Regions from separate parts of the Bacillus sp. V33-4 genome, predicted to be linked through region 4. Evidence: predicted binding sites of a transcription regulator. Region 4 holds the regulator's gene; each other region holds the start of a gene.
The links. Region 4 encodes Rex, which represses fermentation and respiration genes when NADH is low (regulators of the CRP and FNR family bind a similar motif). Its sites were predicted from a motif close to TTGTGAAATATTTCACAA; they were not measured.
Positions count from the first base shown of each region.

Region 1: the regulator Rex is predicted to act here: its motif matches at 1,961-1,978, upstream of CVD23_RS10565 (formate/nitrite transporter family protein).
Region 2: the regulator Rex is predicted to act here: its motif matches at 2,726-2,743, upstream of CVD23_RS06350 (FAD:protein FMN transferase).
Region 3: the regulator Rex is predicted to act here: its motif matches at 2,078-2,095, upstream of qoxA (cytochrome aa3 quinol oxidase subunit II).

Region 1 is NZ_PGVC01000027.1:9,785-14,507, reverse strand. It holds gene CVD23_RS10575 (M28 family peptidase) at 1-445, shown strand, start outside; gene bacA (undecaprenyl-diphosphate phosphatase) at 1,025-1,822, shown strand; gene CVD23_RS10565 (formate/nitrite transporter family protein) at 2,012-2,842, shown strand; gene CVD23_RS22865 (MFS transporter) at 3,336-3,686, shown strand; gene CVD23_RS10555 (hypothetical protein) at 3,683-4,171, shown strand; gene CVD23_RS10550 (NUDIX domain-containing protein) at 4,275-4,700, shown strand.
Region 2 is NZ_PGVC01000016.1:17,978-22,700, forward strand. It holds gene CVD23_RS06340 (carboxylesterase/lipase family protein) at 1-1,211, opposite strand, end outside; gene CVD23_RS06345 (FMN-binding protein) at 1,268-1,660, opposite strand; gene CVD23_RS06350 (FAD:protein FMN transferase) at 1,704-2,669, opposite strand; gene CVD23_RS06355 (TetR/AcrR family transcriptional regulator) at 2,881-3,462, opposite strand; gene rlmD (23S rRNA (uracil(1939)-C(5))-methyltransferase RlmD) at 3,840-4,723, opposite strand, start outside.
Region 3 is NZ_PGVC01000015.1:20,654-25,376, reverse strand. It holds gene corA (magnesium/cobalt transporter CorA) at 1-34, opposite strand, end outside; gene CVD23_RS06260 (DedA family protein) at 61-675, opposite strand; gene CVD23_RS06255 (phosphatase PAP2 family protein) at 867-1,520, opposite strand; gene qoxA (cytochrome aa3 quinol oxidase subunit II) at 2,132-3,157, shown strand; gene qoxB (cytochrome aa3 quinol oxidase subunit I) at 3,147-4,723, shown strand, end outside.
Region 4 is NZ_PGVC01000048.1:4,216-8,938, forward strand. It holds gene CVD23_RS17185 (ABC-F family ATP-binding cassette domain-containing protein) at 1-1,708, opposite strand, end outside; gene moaC (cyclic pyranopterin monophosphate synthase MoaC) at 1,850-2,341, shown strand; gene CVD23_RS17195 (redox-sensing transcriptional repressor Rex) at 2,369-3,019, shown strand; gene CVD23_RS17200 (YdiK family protein) at 3,128-3,331, opposite strand; gene CVD23_RS17205 (CPBP family intramembrane glutamic endopeptidase) at 3,332-4,063, opposite strand; gene groES (co-chaperone GroES) at 4,416-4,703, shown strand.

The DNA of each region.
Region 1 (4,723 bases), on a different contig from region 4:
TTATGTGAATAATCTGCCTGAAGACCAACTAAACCGGATCGTCGCAAACTTCAATCTTGACATGGTTGGAAGCAAAGATGCGGGAGACCTGATCATGCTTACACTTGATGGAAAGCCCAATCTGGTTACAGAATTGGCCCAGGCTTCCAGCACGAGATTTAATGGACAGCCAACACCGTACGCACAGGGCGGAAGAAGTGACCATGTGCCATTTGCGGAAGTTGGTATTCCGGCGGCTCTGTTCATTCACGACCCGGTTGAGCCGTGGTACCATACTCCAGACGATACAATTGATAAAATCAGCAAGGAAAAGCTGCAGGATGTTGCTGAAATCGTCAGTGCCGCCATCTACGATCGCGCAAAATACGATATAAAATGGCCAAAACCGAAAAAATCGAAGAAACAAAAGGCAGAGGAACTATATTACGAACAAAGTATTAAATAAGACTGAGATAAGGATAATCCCTTCAGTGGCACTACCGCTGGGGGATTTTTTCTGTGATTGCATATCTGAGGCAGACTATTTTAATATATAACTTGTTTTTTCTGGCTATTTTTAGATGGGGCTATGAGAGCGGCTGCTTTTATGGCTCATGAAGACCAAAACTGATTCGGAAAATAGGGAAAGAGGTCTTCATAGGGCTCATGAAGACCCAAACTCATTTGGAAAATAGGAGAAATGGTCTTCATAGGGTTGATGAAGGCCAAAACTCATTTGGAAAATAGGAGAAATGGTCTTCATAGGGTTCATGAAGGCGACAACTTATAGGAAATATGAGAGAAGTGAGCTATGAATACCATAAAGTAATAAATTATTGTCGGGAAAAGCTCTGTCTACTTTTAAAATATGAAACTCCGTAAATCAATAATTCACTTACTATAGAATCCCGCAGTTCATTGATTTTTAGAGAGTGTCAGTTGCAATAGTACGTTATTTTAAAAAATTAATAGTATATAATGAAGTGTGTTTTTATTTTTCGAATGTTGGATTCACCGTTCAATTAAGTATCTGGGAGTTGAGATTTTGGGAGAAATATTAATAGCATTCATACTGGGAATTGTTGAAGGGTTAGCGGAGTTCCTGCCTATTTCTTCTACAGGTCATTTGATATTGGTAGGACATTTGCTCGGATTTGAGGGGGAGAGTGCGAAAACTTTTGAGATCGTCATCCAGCTGGGGGCCATTCTTGCGATTTCGGTTTTGTACCGCGGGCGTCTAGTTTCTTTATTCAACATCAAGCCCATATTTCGAAAAGAACAGAAATTCAATGCGATACATATCATTCTGGGTGTGTTACCTGCAGTGATTGCAGGTTTATTATTGCATGACGTGATCAAAACATATTTGTTTCAGCCGTCCACAGTCGTGATTGGACTTGTCGCAGGAGCGATTCTGATGATTTTTGCGGAAAAGAAGAAACCAGAGCCGACTTCTTTTTCATTGGATGATTTAACTTACCGGCAGGCCCTAACCATTGGCTTGTTTCAATGTCTGGCCGTCTATCCTGGTTTCTCAAGGGCGGGATCGACGATTTCGGGAGGGTTGCTTGCAAGAGCCAGCTATAAAGCAGCATCGGAATTTTCTTTTTTGATTGCGATCCCTGTTATGATTGGTGCAACGGGATTGGATTTATTAAAAAGTTGGGATTATTTGAGCGCAAGTGATATTCCAATGTTTGCGGTAGGATTTATTACTTCTTTTGTTGTCGCGATGTTAGCAGTGGTAACCTTTTTAAAGCTGCTTGAAAAGTGGGGCTTAACACCATTTGCGTATTATCGAATTGTGTTAGCTATTTTGTTTACGGTATTCGTCTTGCTGTGAAAAAATAGATACGGGTGAAATAGTTTGTTGTTGAAATGAAACCAAAGTCTAGTCACTTTGGTTTTTTTTATGAAAACGCTTTGAAAACGTTAAAGAAATATTCATATCCAGAAGCGAAAATCTGCAGTAAAATTAATATTGTGAACTTATTCACATTCATATGGCATTCATTTGAAAGGATCTGGTTCCATGTCATTTTACCGGCCTGAGCAAATTGTTAAAATTAGTATTGAAAGCGGGGTAAAGAAAACCAAGTACCCGTTGCAGCAAACATTGATATTGGGTTTCCAGGCAGGCGCATTTGTTGCGCTTGGCTACTTACTGTACATACGTGTCACAGCTCCATTGCCGGCGGAGCTGGCTGGTTTAAGTTCCCTGATCGGAGCATCAGTTTTTCCAATCGGGCTGATCCTTACCCTGATTGCGGGAGGGGAGCTGCTGACCGGCAATATGATGGCTGTTCCACTCGCAAGGTTAGCTGATAAAATTGCGACGAAAAAGGTTATTTATAACTGGCTGTTGATTACGGTCAGTAATTTTGCAGGTGCGATTTTTGTTGCTTACATATTTGGCCATGTCGGCGGGCTTACCGAAACAGGTCCTTACTTAGCTAAAACCGTAAGTATAGCCGAGCACAAGCTTTCTGCATCCTATCTTGAAGCGTTTATATCGGGTATTGGCTGCAACTGGCTCGTTGCATTGGCGGTCTGGCTATCATACGGATCAAAGGATATGGCGGGGAAAATGATCGGAATCTGGTTTCCGACGATGGCTTTTGTTGCGATTGGATTCCAGCACGTCGTCGCCAATATGTTTGTCATTCCTGCTGCCATTTTTGCCGGCACATTCACATGGCTCGATTATATTCGAAATCTAGTTCCCGTATTTTTAGGCAATGCAGTGGGCGGTTCCGTCTTTGTTGCGATGGCATACTGGCATGCATACAAAAAGGATAAAACTTGGATACCCGATGAGACCGCTGCCCGCAAGGACACCCTCAAGATCGTGAAAGAGATGTAAAATAACGAAAGCTCTGTTCGAATTTTTTCAAACAGAGCTTTTTTTCGTCATTGATGTTGTTTTGGAAAATACACATTACGTATAGTATAGTTGGTCTATAGTTATAGGTTCAGACGGTACTTTATACAAATGCACAGTTGCATTAGAGGATGAGCGCAATAAAGCAGGAAGACTACCTGTGGATGAAGTTTAGAAATTAATCAAGAGCGATTTGATCTTTGGGTTACATCGAATGAGACAATTGATGAAGGTTGCCAAAAATGCTTTTTTAGACCATCTTGTCAAGGCGCCTCTTGTCCAGGTGAACAACCATGCCCAACTGATAAAAAACATATTAAGAAAGTATTAACAACTATATCAGGAGTTTCTTAAAAATGGAGCATTAAAACATGACTAATTTAAAACCTAAAAATATAGTATCACCTGCATTTTCAATCTCATTAATTATACTGTATATTGGTCGTCTGGTATCATCACTTGGAGACTGGATCGCTTGAGTTTGATTTTCGCAGAACATGCTCCGCATTATATCCCGCTGTTATGGTTAGCTAAGAGTCTTGCTTCATTTTTTTCTGGATTCATAGCGGGGACAATTTCTGATAGATTTGGGCATAAACAAACGGCTATGGTTTCGGATGTACTACGTGCCATAACAGTTGTACTAATGCCTAGTTGTATTGAAATACCGTTTATTCTACTATTATTAGTTTTTATAACGAGTTCTTTGGGTTCCTTTTTCTCCTCATCTCTTAATCCTATAATTTCGAGGATCACAGAGAATGAACCTTCATCACGACACCGTGTAAATTCAATTCTCAGTATGATTGTGCCATTAGCTCAATGATAAATAAAACATTTAAACTCAATGATCATTATTACGGAAAAGTAGATAGTAATTACTCTAAAAGAATTATGGATATTTATAATACTTTAAGGTTTGATAAGAATGAATATGAAAAAATGGAAAAATCAGTATCACATGGAGAATATCAGAATACTAATATTTTGTTTTATAAGGATCAGATTAATTTAATTGATTGGGATTCACTTTCAATTAGACCCCATCTATTTGATATAGTCTCCTCAACTTGTTACTTATGTAGAGATAAACGCGGGGATTTTATAATTAATGCAGAGAAGTTAAAAAGATATTTAGATCAAGAAAATCTAATAAGTGAAGAAATAAATAACCCTAGGAATATTGTGTTTTTAACTTTCATTCCTAAGGAAGATAAAATTGAAAAGTTTTATGTAGCTGGTCATGACCAGTTACATTGGTATTTAGAATGTACACTTGACTCAATGGAGAAATGTTTGAAGTACTTTTAGGTACTAAATTTTGCAAAATTAAAGCATTAAAAACATAAACGTCTACTATTCATTATTTGTTTTAATATTAGCAAGAAATTTAGTATTAATAGGGGGGAATTTGATGGATATTCGCAAATGTTCAAGAGCTTTGATAGTCAATGAATTTAATGAAATTCTTCTTGAGGAATTTGAGTTTAAAGACGTTATAGAAAATAAAGTGTTATGGGTAACTCCAGGCGGAGGTATTAATTTAAATGAAACTCCAGTTGAAGCTTTAAAACGAGAATTAGACGAAGAGCTGGGTATTATTATAGATATTAAAGATATGCCAATATTTGAGCTAGATGTATTAATTGAAGGAAAAAAAGGGTCTTTTATTAGTCGTGAAATTTATTATAAAATTAAGATTCAATCTAATACAAAACTGTCGATACAAAAGATGAGTGAAAATGAAAAAAACACATTTAGAGGATTAAAATGGTGGAGTAAAAAAGAACTGCAAGAAATGGAGGAGTTTGCGCCACGTGATATATTGAACTATTTTTAAGAGAAAGTAAAAAATACCGAGGG
Region 2 (4,723 bases), on a different contig from region 4:
AGCTGTGGCGAACGCCAGGCAAACTCGTACATATAGGTGGCCGAGGTGCGCTTCGCATGTGCATCGGCCAGACGGATAGCGGGAATACGGCACCACCAGTCAGTCTGGATAGCCGCGAGCAGATCGCCGGGACTGGCGCCCGGATGTGCCGCGCTATAGACGGCCAATGTCGCTTCTACCGGGAGTCCGTATGCCGCAACAGCCGCGGCCAAAGCTTCATGGGTAACATCGTTGATTGCGCCACTGGCTACCAGGAACAACCTCCACTCGTCGGTGTTCGTGCCGACCAGGATATCGACACCCGCACCGGCTCCGGCAACAATGCGATCAATAGGACGTGCAGGGATGATCTTCCCGTCGACTACAGGCTGCCACGGTAGCGTACTGGCCACCACCTCAAAACCCCAGCGCTCAGGGTCGGGATGTGCAAGAAGATTGGCCTTCAACTCCGCCTGCGCCGCAAGCAGACGATTGATGGGGACCTCTGTGATTGCCTCTCGGGTTGCTTCGACGCCAAGCTTTTCGGCAAGATACCGTCCAACCCGCTGTGCAGTGGCAGCCGAGATCACCTGATGAGCCGCCCCACTCTGGGCAATAGCTCGCCTGAACAGGCCATCGGCACGGGGCATGGAAAGCAGCGTGCCGACGCTCATCGCACCAGCCGACTCACCGAAGATCGTGACGTTGCCGGGATCCCCTCCGAAGGCGGCAATATTATCCCTTACCCACTCCAGAGCGGCGACCTGGTCAAGCAAACCGAGGTTGGCGTTTCCGTCGCCAAGATAGAGAAAGCCATCGACACCGACACGGTAATTGATGGTCACGCATACGATGCCGTCGCGGGCGAAGTGACTGCCGTTATACGACGCCCCCGATCCGACCTCGAACATACCGCCGGGAATCCACATCATGACCGGTAGCCCGGCCGTCCCTAGCTCGGGGGACCAGATGTTGAGGTTCAGGCAGTCCTCACCAGGGACGGCAGGATCTGGGGCAAGCTCCGCAGCCTGCGGGTCAGGGCGCAGCTGGGGTGCCTCCGGACCATAGGTGATGGCGTCTCGTACACCGTTCCAGGGCTCGACTGACTGTGGTGGCAGGAACCGATTGGGACCAAACGGTGGCGCTGCATAGGGAATACCTTTAAAAGTGAACACTCCATCGGCAACAATGCCACGCACCTCACCATGCCGTGTTTTGACAACTGTATTCATGTGTATTACCTCCTTCAAATATTTTGGATCGAAAAGAGACCATCCAGGTTCCTCTCTTACTTTTTTTGTGCTTTGTCCAGGGCGTTTTCCACCGACTTTAGATAGGCCTTGGAAGTAATGGTTGCACCGCTTATGGTGTCTACCTGCAGCGACTGTGATTTGATTACTCTATTGTATAACTTCTCCGTGAATTCCGGCGATTGGTTCTCTTTATGCTTTAGTGGTTTAATATCAGTGACCTTGCCTGAAGACACTGTAACCTGAACTTCATTGGCCCTCCATTTGTACATTCCACCTTCATATTCCCCAATATAAGTGCCGTCATTAAGCTGTTTAAAATCCACATCAGCGATAGGGAGGCTTCTACCTTCTCGGCGTTCCCCCGAAGTAAAAATAAGCGCTCCTCCCAAACCCGTCACAACAAAAATTACCAGTATAATTATTAGCATTCTAATCTTCCCCTTCCTTTTCATTCAAATCTTTCCCTTCCATTTAATTTAAGATATTCACGCTTATACCTTCACCGGCCTGAAAGCATCTCTTCAAGCCAGCCGTAACGTGAACCTGTAAGTCTATGTCCACGAGAATGGCTTCAGCTCCGGAGAATCGTCTTAGAAGTTCAAGCCCCTTTTCCATCCCGGCTACGAACAATATGGTGGACAACGCATCAGCAGCCATGGAGCTATCGGCAACTATGGTCACGCTTACCAAACCTGATTTCGCCGGATATCCAGTAGATGGATCCAGGATATGATGATGCCTTTTACCGTTACTGTCAATGAAGTATCGCTGATAGTCCCCGGATGTAACCACTGTCTTATCAGCCACAGAAACAAGACCCATTAAGCTGTTTTCCTGCCTGGGATGCTGGATACCCACACGCCACGGGGAACCATCAGGCTTTGTCCCTAAAGCCATCACATTTCCTCCGATATTTGTAAAAGCTGATGCGACGCCGTATTTCTTAAATACCTCCAAAAACTGATCGCCGGCAAACCCTTTTCCTATACCCCCCAGGTCAATGGACTGGCCCAGCCTTTGAAGTCCGGAAGCCTTTTCGCAGGGATCCAATAACAAGTCAGAATAGTCCACCAAAGGAACAATTTTCCTTATCCTTGATTCCTCCGGAGGCTTGAATGTATCCTTGCCGTTGTTCCATAAGGTTACTAAAGGCCCAATAGTGACATCGAAGAGGCCCTGGCAGTATCTTGAGAATTCAATAGCACGGGACAGCACCTCATATGTTTCACCGCTCAGCCTTTCATATTTCATACCTGCAGACCTGTTGATCCTGCTTATCTCGCTTCCGGGTATAAAACGGCTCAGCAGCTCTTCCAGCCGTACAGCTTCATCGCGGACTGCTCTAAGAGATTCCTCAGCATGCTTGCCGAAAGCTCTGTGAGTCATCACTGTGCTCATCCCAACGTTCATTGACTGGGCAACTACCGCCTTGTCCACTTGCACCACTCCTTTCTCTAACTTCTCCTGTAATATTTTTGTCCTGGAAGTACCGATTGTGAATTATTTCACAATATAAGTTAAATCTAAAACTACCTGAGCTGTACTCGGTAACTGGATAATTCATACTGAAATAATACTCTCCCGTACCTGAATGAATATTTGATAAATTCATTCAGGTACGGGCAAAAAAATGACTGCCTGTATCTATCTATTTTCGGCAATCAGTTAAGCCTTTCATTATAAACTCCGTTAAGTAATATAAAATCTGTGGAAAGTGGTGAATCCCGATTTCTCTTTTATGAATATCGATATAAAGTATAGAGTTAAAAAGGGCGAATATAAGCTCATCGTCCAGATCATCCCTTATTTTCCTTTCAGCCTTCCATTTTTTAATTAACTCTGCTTTACCGCTATGCATGAGTTCATCAATGCTCTCTATTCCGCCCTGTTCATAAAAATACTGCTCCAGTTTACTAAAGAGATCCCTGTTGTACCATTCCTTTAGTATCAGATTTGAGTTCATAGCACTGATGTTCTGTTTCACTAGCTTTGTAACCAGCGTTACGGGATCATCATTCAGGTCAATAGATTCCACAATACTCTTTTTAAGATTCTCGTTTTCTTTTAGATAAATCTCTAAGAAAAGCTTCTCTTTCGAGGTGTAGTAGTTATAAAAAGTACCTATCCCAATTCCGGCCATCTTTGCTATGTCTGAAACATTAGTGTCTTTGAATCCTTTTGAGTAAAATAACTCCCTTCCAGAATTAAAGATAGCTGCTTTTTTATCTATCAAGTAACCAACCTCCATCATTCCGAATGAACATTTTTTATATTCATTCATACTATGACATTACTATATTTTTCCGACAATCCTAATTACCAAAATTAATAAAACTTCTTGATTTATACATATTTAGTACCCCCGTTTGTTTTTACCCTATCCGAAAAAATGTGCCTTAGCTTGAATAGCATTTTTGGAAGAACAACATGCCTGAAAACGGATTCACATGTAAAGTTGCTTTGCCAGTTTTACTCTTCCGTCTACACGCATAATCCACGGTATCCGCTATATGTTTTGCAGTATATAATCCAGGGAGTTTGGTGATAAGCATCTGGCACTTGTATTATCGGCTGAGAATTTAGCTATATCTATATACATACATTCATTCACTTTTTCAACAAAAGTACGCAAATTTCGACATGTGTCGTCTGCGGAAACATATCAACAGGCTGAACTTCAATCGTCTTATATCCCCCATCCTCGAGGATCCGCAAGTCGCGGGCAAGTGTAGCCGGGTTGCAGGAAACGTAAACTACCTTCTTCGGCTTCATTTCAATAATCGTTTGAAGTAGTTCTTCATCGCACCCTTTACGCGGCGGGTCGACAACTAATACGTCAGCCTCGTTTCCTTCTTTGTACCATTTCGGAATGACAGTTTCCGCTTCACCGACAGCAAATTCCACATTAAAGATCTCATTCAGTTCAGCATTCCGCCTCGCATCTTCAATTGCTTCCGGAACAACCTCAACACCAAAAACCTTCTTTGCTTTTTGGGCAAGGAACAGCGAAATGGTTCCAATTCCGCAATAGGCATCAATGACAGATTCTTCGCCTGTCAATCCGGCGTATTCAAGCGCTTTGTCGTACAGTACCTTTGTCTGAACCGGGTTTACCTGATAAAAAGACAGAGCGGAAATCGCAAATTTAACGTTTCCGATGTAATCATAGATGACTTCATTTCCCCAGAGGACCTTCGTTTTTTCTCCCAATATGACGTTTGTCCTTTTTGAATTAACGTTATGGACGATTGATTTTACCTTAGGGAGACGGGCAACGATTGTCTCGATCAATTCGTTTTGGTGTGGGATATTTTCTGTTCTTGTGATGATCACGACCATCAGCTCGCCTGTTTGTTGTCCATACCGGGACATAATATGGCGGAGCACGCCTTTATGCGCTTCTTCCTGATACGCCTGAATCCCGAGTTCACTGCAGATTTCTTTAACTGTCTGGATTGCTTCATTGATTTCCGGAAGCTGAATCAGGCTTT
Region 3 (4,723 bases), on a different contig from region 4:
TATACGAATGAGTAATAGCATATGTTTTGATCATTAAGACCTTCTCCCAACAGGAACGACTTATTTCTTAGTAATTAAGCGATTTTTTATAAAGAGAGCGGCGAATAAAATAAGTATAACTGCCAAAATAGCGTAAACCACATTTGAATAGATATCCATATAGCCAACAATGGTTTCCCAGGAAGAGCCAACCGCGGCTCCGATGTTGACGAGGATGATATTCCAAATGAGTGTTCCTGCTGTTGTAAAAATGAGAAAAATCCCAAAGTTCATCCGAGCCATACCTGCCGGTACCGAAATAAGGCTTCTGATCAAAGGGATCAGCCTGCAGAAGAAAACCGTCCAAAACCCATACCTGTCAAACCATTCATTTGCTTTATGAACGTCTTTTTTTGTTAAACGGAGAATATGTCCCCATTTTTCGACGATCTTTTCGATTCGTTCTATATTAATCAGCAAGCCAACCCAGTAAAGAACGGCTGCCCCGGCAACGGACCCAAGAGTAGAGACTGCGACCACTCCGGTTATACTCATATTTGATGTCGTTGTCATAAAGCCGCCGAATGTTAAAATGACCTCTGATGGGATCGGTGGAAAAATATTTTCTAATGCGATAAGCAAAAATATCCCCATATATCCGTAATTATTCATTATTTCCGTTATCCAGTTTTCCATTTTGATTTTCTCCCTATAAATAAATATTTTATTTCTCCAACCATTGTCTTTTTAGTTCCAAAATATGCTGCTAAACTAGCTCCTGAATTTTAATGTCCAGGATAATATCATAATTCTCATTATAACAAGAGGATAAACGTTAAAGAAACACATAGATTAAAACTGATCGAATTGGCAGATTCCAAATCAGCTCAGCCACCATCTGCATTTACCATTTTTCCTTTTAAACGCTGAAACAACCAGATTGTAAATCCAAGCCAAAGTCCACCTGCTAAATAACCGCCGATAATATCACTTGGGTAATGGACTCCTAAATAAATTCGGCTTATTCCGATTATACAAATCATAAAGACGCTGAACATAATCAAAATTCTGCGTCCCGATTTGCTGGGAATATGTCTCAAGAGCAAGAATGTCGATATCCCATATACCGACATTGCATTCATGGCATGTCCACTCGGAAAACTATAGCCACCTATCTCAATTAAGCGGTGCAAGTCGGGGCGGGCCCGCTGAAATATCAGCTTTAATAGTTGATTTAAAACAGCTGATCCGGCGGTGACGGCAATATATAATGTTAGTTCTGAACGATCATCCAAAAATTTCCTAATTAAAAACAAAAATATCAGCGAAAGAATCACGATCACAGGTGCAGATCCAATAAGAGTGAAAAATTTCATGACCGATGTTAGATAAAGTGATTCAACCCCTTGAATATAGGCAATCACGATATTATCAAAGCGTATGAGTTTGGAGCTGCTGATTGAGAACGCCATAAAACTAAATGCGGTGAGAGAGATGATAGCCAGTATGGAAGGCGTTATCAGTTGATATTTTTTCTTCATCTGGACACACCCTTTCTGGTTCACTATATTTGTGTACTTCCCAAGAAAGAAAACTAATTTCCATTGTAACAAATTCCTGGCATATAAAATAACATACCCTTTACCGTGATTTTAAAATAGCTCCCGCTGGATCCTTCATCCATATTTTCAATAATGGGATCAATTTTATTTCAGCCAGGATAGCTTCCCTCCATAAACGTACCTTCTCAGGAAAATCAATATATTAGACATTATCGTAATAAAATATTATTCTACTGTTAACGATAGTCTTTTTTAACGGCAACTTCTCTTCCTGTTGCCGCCTTAACTACCATTTGATAAATTTGGGAAAACTATACTCGAAAACTATCATTCGAGTCACTTTCAATCCTTCAAGCGATCGACCTCTATGTAATGCAACAAAAATGCTCAGGCAAACTAAAATTGTAAGTTAATTCCTTCCCGTTTTTGTCACAATTTTTTCAGTATAATTATGTTAACATCATATGTATAGTGTTAATCAAAATGTCTTGGTCAAGGGTTTATGCTTATTTATTGTGTGAACAATTGAGCATTTTTTGTGATGTATTGAACAATAATTTCCTATAAAGGAGTGAACATTGGTGAAGCCAATCAATAAACTGGTTTCTCTTCTTGCAGTAATTCCAGTCATATTCTTAAGTGGCTGCGTACCGGACATGGTTGTATTTGAGCCTCAAGGTCCTGCAGCCAGATCCATTATGGAATTAATCAATTGGTCTCTATGGTGGATGCTACTCGTAGTGGCGGTTGTGTTTGCATTATTTGCTTACATCGTTTGGAAATACAGAGAAAGAAAAGAAAACATGGATTACGAACCACCAGAAGAACACGGGAGCACGCTTCTTGAAATTATTTGGACCGGCATCCCGATTTTGATCGTTATTGCCTTGACGATTCCGACAGTTAAAACGCTTTATGCATTGGAAGATGTGCCTAAAGGCTATGAAAATAAAGAACCGATTACAATCCATGTAACTTCTGCCGATTGGAAATGGATCTTCAGCTATCCGGAACAAGGAATTGAAACTATAAACTATGTGAATATTCCTGAGGATACTCCAGTCAACTTTAAGCTTACCTCTGCAAGTACGATGCAATCTTTCTGGGTTCCTGCGTTGGGCGGCCAGAAGTACACAATGGGTAAGATGGAAACGCAACTGTATCTGGTTGCCGACAATCCAGGATCCTATGAAGGCAGAAACTCAAACTTTAACGGAAAAGGTTATGCAGAAATGCAGTTCGAAGTTCTTGCCCAGACTGAAGATGAATTTGACAAGTGGGTCAACGAGGCTAAAGCAACTGCTCCAAAGCTGACTGAAAAAGAGTATGAGAAATTGCTCGAACCAACACATTTGGGCCGACTGACTTTTTCAAACACGCATTTAGCGTGGGTTGACCACTCGGAAATGGATTCGAAGACCTATACAAACCCTGATCTTTACAAGACTCACGGTTACCGGGGCAAAACGTTTGAGGAAGAAGACAACTATAAGAACAAAACAGGTAACGACCAAGAGCATAAGCATGAAGGACATGAACAACATGAAGGACATGAAGGACATGAACAACATGCAGATACTGAACAAGCCGATGGAGGTGACCATCATGGGCATTAAATGGGATGAGATTTTATTAACTGGAGACCCATTATTACTAGGTTCACAGATTGCCATTCTTTTAACTATGATTGGTATAATTGCTGGAATTACTTATTTGAAGAAGTGGAAATGGCTGTGGACGGAATGGCTGACCACTGTAGATCATAAACGAATTGGGATTATGTACATTATTTCGGCAGTGTTGATGTTTTTCCGTGGCGGCATGGATGGATTGATGATGAAAGTACAGACATCACGTCCTGAAATGCAACTTTTGGACGCACAGCATTATAATGAAGTTTTTACAACACACGGAGTCATTATGATTTTGTTCATGGCGATGCCTTTCCTGATCGGTTTAATGAACGTCGTGATTCCGCTGCAAATTGGTGCAAGAGACGTGGCTTTCCCGCAACTGAATGCCTTAAGCTTCTGGTTATTCTTTAGCGGTGCGATGCTTTTCAATATTTCCTTTGTCATCGGTGGTTCACCGGATGCAGGCTGGACTTCATATTTTCCTCTGGCAGGAAAAGAATTTAGTCCGGGAATCGGCAATAACTATTATGCCGTTGCCCTTCAGATTGCTGGGATCGGTACATTAATGACAGGGATTAACTTCATCGTGACGATTCTAAAAATGCGGACTAAAGGCATGACATTGATGAAGATGCCAATGTTCACATGGACTACATTAGTAACGTCTGTTATTATCGTAGCGGCTTTCCCTATTTTCACAGTCGCCCTTGCACTAATGACATTTGACCGCCTTTATGGAACTCACTTCTTCACGCTGTCCGGCGGCGGAATGGATATGCTCTGGGCTAACCTTTTCTGGTTATGGGCCCACCCGGAAGTATATATCGTAGCTTTGCCTGCTTTCGGTATTTTTTCAGAGATTATTGCGACATTTTCGCGTAAATCGTTATTCGGCTATAAATCAATGGTCGGCTCGATTGTCGGTATTGCCGTGTTAAGTATGGTTGTTTGGGTCCATCACTTCTATACAATGGGTGCAGGACCTGGTGTAAACTCATTCTTCTCAATCACAACAATGGCAATCGCCGTACCAACTGGTGTAAAAGTCTTCAACTGGCTATTCACGATGCGAAAGGGCCGGATTAAAATGGCTACACCGATGCTTTGGGCACTCGCTTTCGTTCCATGTTTTGTTATTGGAGGCGTAACGGGTGTTATGCTTGGAATGGGTGCAGCTGACTACCAGTACCATAACACGCTGTTCCTGGTCGCTCACTTCCATTACGTGCTTATTCCTGGTGTCGTGTTTGCCGTATTTGGTGCACTTTACTACTGGTGGCCAAAAATGTTTGGGCATATGCTGAACGAAAGACTTGGAAAATGGCATTTCTGGCTGTTTGTGATTGGTTTCAATCTTACTTTCATGCCGATGTTCTTCCTTGGCTTAAACGGAGCCGTACGCCGGGCTTACACGTATTCAGCTGAATCAGGATTTGCGCCATTGTTTGGCTTGTCGGCCATCGGCTCACTGATTCTTGCGGCTGGCTTTGCAGTCTTCTGCTATAACATCTATTGGAGCATCCGTTATGCGGATCGCAACATTTCAAG
Region 4 (4,723 bases):
CTTTATCCTGGCGAAAAGCATTTTTATCCTGCTTCGCAGGTGTGGCATCGGCAAAGCCTTTTTCTTTCTCCTCAAGGGCGCGCAGCTCTTTTATCTCCTGTTTTTTCTCGATAAAGTAATCGTAATCTCCAAGAAATTCGCTAGCACCATGTTTATCCAGTTCAATCACTTTCGTTGCAATACGGTTGATAAAATAACGATCATGGGAAACAAATAGAATCGTTCCCGGGTAATCGACAAGGGCGTTCTCCAGAATCTCTTTGCTGTCCAGGTCAAGATGGTTTGTCGGCTCATCGAGAATTAAAAAGTTGGCATTTTCGATCATTAATTTGGCGAGGGCGAGCCTTGCTTTTTGGCCGCCGCTCAAGGTTGACACGGTTTTTAACACATCGTCACCTGTAAATAAGAAATTGCCGAGGATTGTCCTGATTTCTTTTTCATTCATAGATGGGTATTCATCCCACAATTCATTAAGGACTCGTTTATTCGAGGTTAATTCTGCTTGTTCCTGATCATAATAACCGATTGAAACATTTGAACCGTAATGGATGTCGCCGGCCAGCGCTGGGAGCTTCTTAACGATCGTTTTTAGAAGAGTTGACTTTCCGACTCCATTTGGCCCAACCAAAGCAATGCTTTCACCTCTGGTTAGCCTGAACGAGATGGCCTCAGAGACTTTTTCATTCCCATACCCAATTGCAACATTCTCTGCTTTTAATACGTCGTTGCCGCTTTGGCGCTCAATATCAAACGAAAAAGAAGCAGACTTTTCGTCCCCGAGGGGCCTGTCCATAACGTCCATCTTCTCCAACTTTTTTCGGCGGCTTTGCGCCCTTTTTGTCGTTGAGGCCCTCGCAAGGTTGCGCTGTACAAATTCCTGCAGCTTTGCAATTTCATCTTGCTGTTTTTCGAATTGTTTCATTTGTTGCTCGTACATCTCTGCATTTTTCTCCAGGTAAACGCTGTAGTTTCCTAAATACTTCTGGATGTGCATACGGGATAACTCATGGACCTGATTGACCACTTTATCTAAAAAGTAGCGGTCATGTGAAACGATCAGAATGGCTCCCTCATAACCTTGAAGATATTGCTCGAGCCATGACAGGGTATCAATATCTAGATGGTTCGTTGGCTCGTCCAAAATTAAGATATCAGGTTTTTTTAATAACAGCTTTCCAAGTGCCAGACGCGTTTTTTGCCCCCCACTTAAGCTTGAAATTTTAGTTGTATAATCAAAGGATTGAAAGTTTAGTCCGTGCAAAACAGATCGAATATCAGCTTCGTATTGATAGCCGCCATCTTCTTTAAATTGCAGCTGCAGTTGGTCATATTCATTAAGGATTTTGTTATAAAGCCGCGAATCTTCTAGCGTGGAAGGGTCAGACATCTTCGCCTCGAGGCTGCGCAGCTCTGTTTCCATTTTCCTGAGCGGATCAAATACAGTTAACATTTCATCCCAAATCGACATCGCGGATTCTAAACCGCTGTCTTGTGCCAGGTATCCAATCGAAACTCCTTTCGGCTTGATGATCTCGCCTTGATCATACGACATCCGGCCGGCGATAATTTTTAATAGCGTGGACTTTCCGGCTCCGTTTCTGCCAACAAGAGCAATTCGATCACGCGTTTGTAATTCAAGCTTTATATTCGATAAAATAAGATCGGCGCCAAAATATTTTGATAGTTGGTTAACCTGTAGTAATATCATTTGTTTTCACCTCAATTGCCTTAGAAATAGTGTATCGCATTCACAGAGGGTGAGCAATAACAGTGATTTTGTGAAAAATAGTACAAAGTTTACACAAAAATGTCAAAATAGTGTATGATTTTGTTGTGAGGTGTAGAGAAAATGTCGGATTTTACTCATTTTAATGAAGAAGGAAGAGCGAAGATGGTCGATGTAAGCAGCAAGCCGGAAACGGTCCGAACGGCAATCGCCCGTTCAAACATAACCGTAAACCAGGTTATATATGAACAAATTACCCGCAATGAAGTGAAAAAGGGTGATGTCCTGGCAGTAGCCCAGGTCGCTGGAATCATGGCAGCGAAAAAAACCGCGGAGATCATCCCAATGTGCCATCCCATTCCACTAACAGGGATTGATATCGCTTTTGCGTGGGAAAACGAACAAGAGAATTATAGTCTATCTATTCATGTTACCGTAAAAACAAAAGGAAGTACAGGAGTTGAAATGGAAGCGCTAACAGCTGCTGCTGCTTGCGCATTAACCGTTTATGACATGTGCAAAGCAGTCGATAAAGGCATGGTTATCGGCAAAACATACTTAGTTGAAAAAACGGGTGGAAAAAACGGTGATTTTTTTAGAAAAGATAAAATATAGCTTAAACATAAGAGGGTGGGGATCACATTGGCGAATGAAACGGTGAAAATTCCACAGGCAACCGCTAAACGGCTGCCTTTATACTACCGGTTTTTAAAAAATTTGCATTCATCGGGAAAACAGAGAGTTTCCTCTGCCGAATTGAGTGAGGCTGTGAAGGTTGATTCGGCAACAATCCGCAGGGATTTTTCCTACTTTGGTGCATTAGGCAAAAAAGGTTACGGATATAATGTTAACTATTTATTATCTTTTTTCCGGAAGACACTTGACCAGGATGAGTTAACAAAGGTGGCCTTAATTGGAGTTGGGAATTTGGGAACTGCCTTTTTGCATTACAACTTCCTTAAAAATAATAACACGAAAATCGAGGTTGCTTTTGATGTCGATGAGGGTAAAGTGGGTAAAACTATTGGAGAGGTTCCCATCTTTCACATGGATGACATGGATAAACAAATCGTTGCAGCCGATATCCAGGTTGCCATTTTAACTGTCCCGGCCCCTGTTGCTCAACCGATTACGGACAGGCTTGTCCAGGCCAATGTAAAAGGGATATTAAACTTTACTCCAGCCAGATTAAATGTCCCGGCTGCGATCCGCGTTCATCATATAGATTTGGCGGTTGAATTGCAGTCGCTCGTCTACTTTTTAAAGCATTACCCGACAGAAACAGAAGAATAGGGTTATCGAAGAACAAGCTATTAGAAAAAATACAATGGCTAGAAAATAAGCATAAGAAAAGCCTCTTTCACATCGAAGGAGGCTTATCCTGGTTAACGCAGAACGACGTTACTGTTGTTTTTTAACTTTTTGTATTTTGAAGTGCAGGACAACCATTCTCAGTCCTGACCCAAAGTCAAAAGTCGCTAATAGAACAAGTAAATAGCTGACAAATCCCCAGCCATGTTCATGGACTCTTTGGACCGCAAAATAGGTGAACAACAATCCTAGTACAATGTAGATAATCCCTGAACCTAAGGGAGACTGCCTCATTTAAAATCCTCCAATAAAGCTTTGAATTTGTTCTGCATCCTGAAGCCATTTTTCCAGTTTGCCCTGATTAAGCTGAATCACGACAACAAGAGTATTCATGGCGACATGGGCAAATATCGGTACGAGTATTCTTTTCGTTTTCACATAGAGAAAAGCGAACGTGAAACCCATGGCGGAGTACAGAAGAATATGCTCAAGCTCAAAGTGGGCGACAGCAAAAATGACTGAGCTGATTAGAGCGGCAAAAAAGAAGTTCATCCTTTTATAGAGCGAACCGAATAAAATTTTCCTGAAAACAATTTCTTCAAGTATCGGTCCGATGATCGAACTCACGATAATCACAATTGGAAAGGTTTCAATTAATCCGAGAATTTGCTGAGTGTTTTCAGAGCCCACTTCGATCCCAAAGATGCTTTCAATTGTAGCGGCAAATGATTGGGCAAAAAGTGCTATAAAGATTCCACCCACTGCCCATGCAATTGAGACAATAGGCGAGGCTAAGTGCCGTTCATCATTGAGCTCTAATTTCCTGTCATTTCTCAATAAAAAGAGAACAATCAACAGCGTTAGCGAAAAACTGATCACAATCCAGTAAGGAATCGCTAATTGCTGCATTTCCGCGCGACTATTTCCAAGAAGTAAACCTATATAAACGACAAGGGGAACGCCTGCCAGGCTGGAAACCTGCATCGTAATATATGCAATTAAAATTATCCAGTATTCCTTCTTCAATCAAAATAACTCCTTTATGGTACGAAAATATACTCCGTTCTATTTTACTAATAATCGGTCTAATGTTTCAAACAGTAAGGGTTGGAATCGCGATTTTTGTAACGAGCATAAATACGGTAAACTGTTATATACTGTTAAGGTTTTCGCCATTATGATTTTGCCTATTTAGAATGCCCTTAATTCAATGCTTAATGACATCATAAATGGATATCGCATTTTCTTTTAAAATTTTCAAGGTTCCTGCTTGCAAAAAAGAAATGAATTAATTATTATAATAATTGTGTTAGCACTCGGTTGGTAAGAGTGCTAATAAAAACAATATTACATATTTATTTAGAGGAGGTTGTTTCACTTGTTAAAGCCATTAGGTGACCGTATTGTTATTGAGCTTGTTGAAAGTGAAGAAAAAACTGCAAGCGGTATCGTATTACCGGATTCAGCGAAAGAGAAGCCTTCAGAAGGAAAAGTTATTGCTGTAGGTACTGGCCGCGATCTTCCTAACGGCGAACGCGCTGCCCTGGAAGTGTCTGTGGGCGACCGCATTATCTTCTCAAAATATGCTGGTACAGAAGTAAAATACGAAGGTAATGAATATTTAATTCTTCGCGAAAATGATGTTCTTGCTGTAGTCGGCAAGTAAGCTCCATCCAGGATAATTTG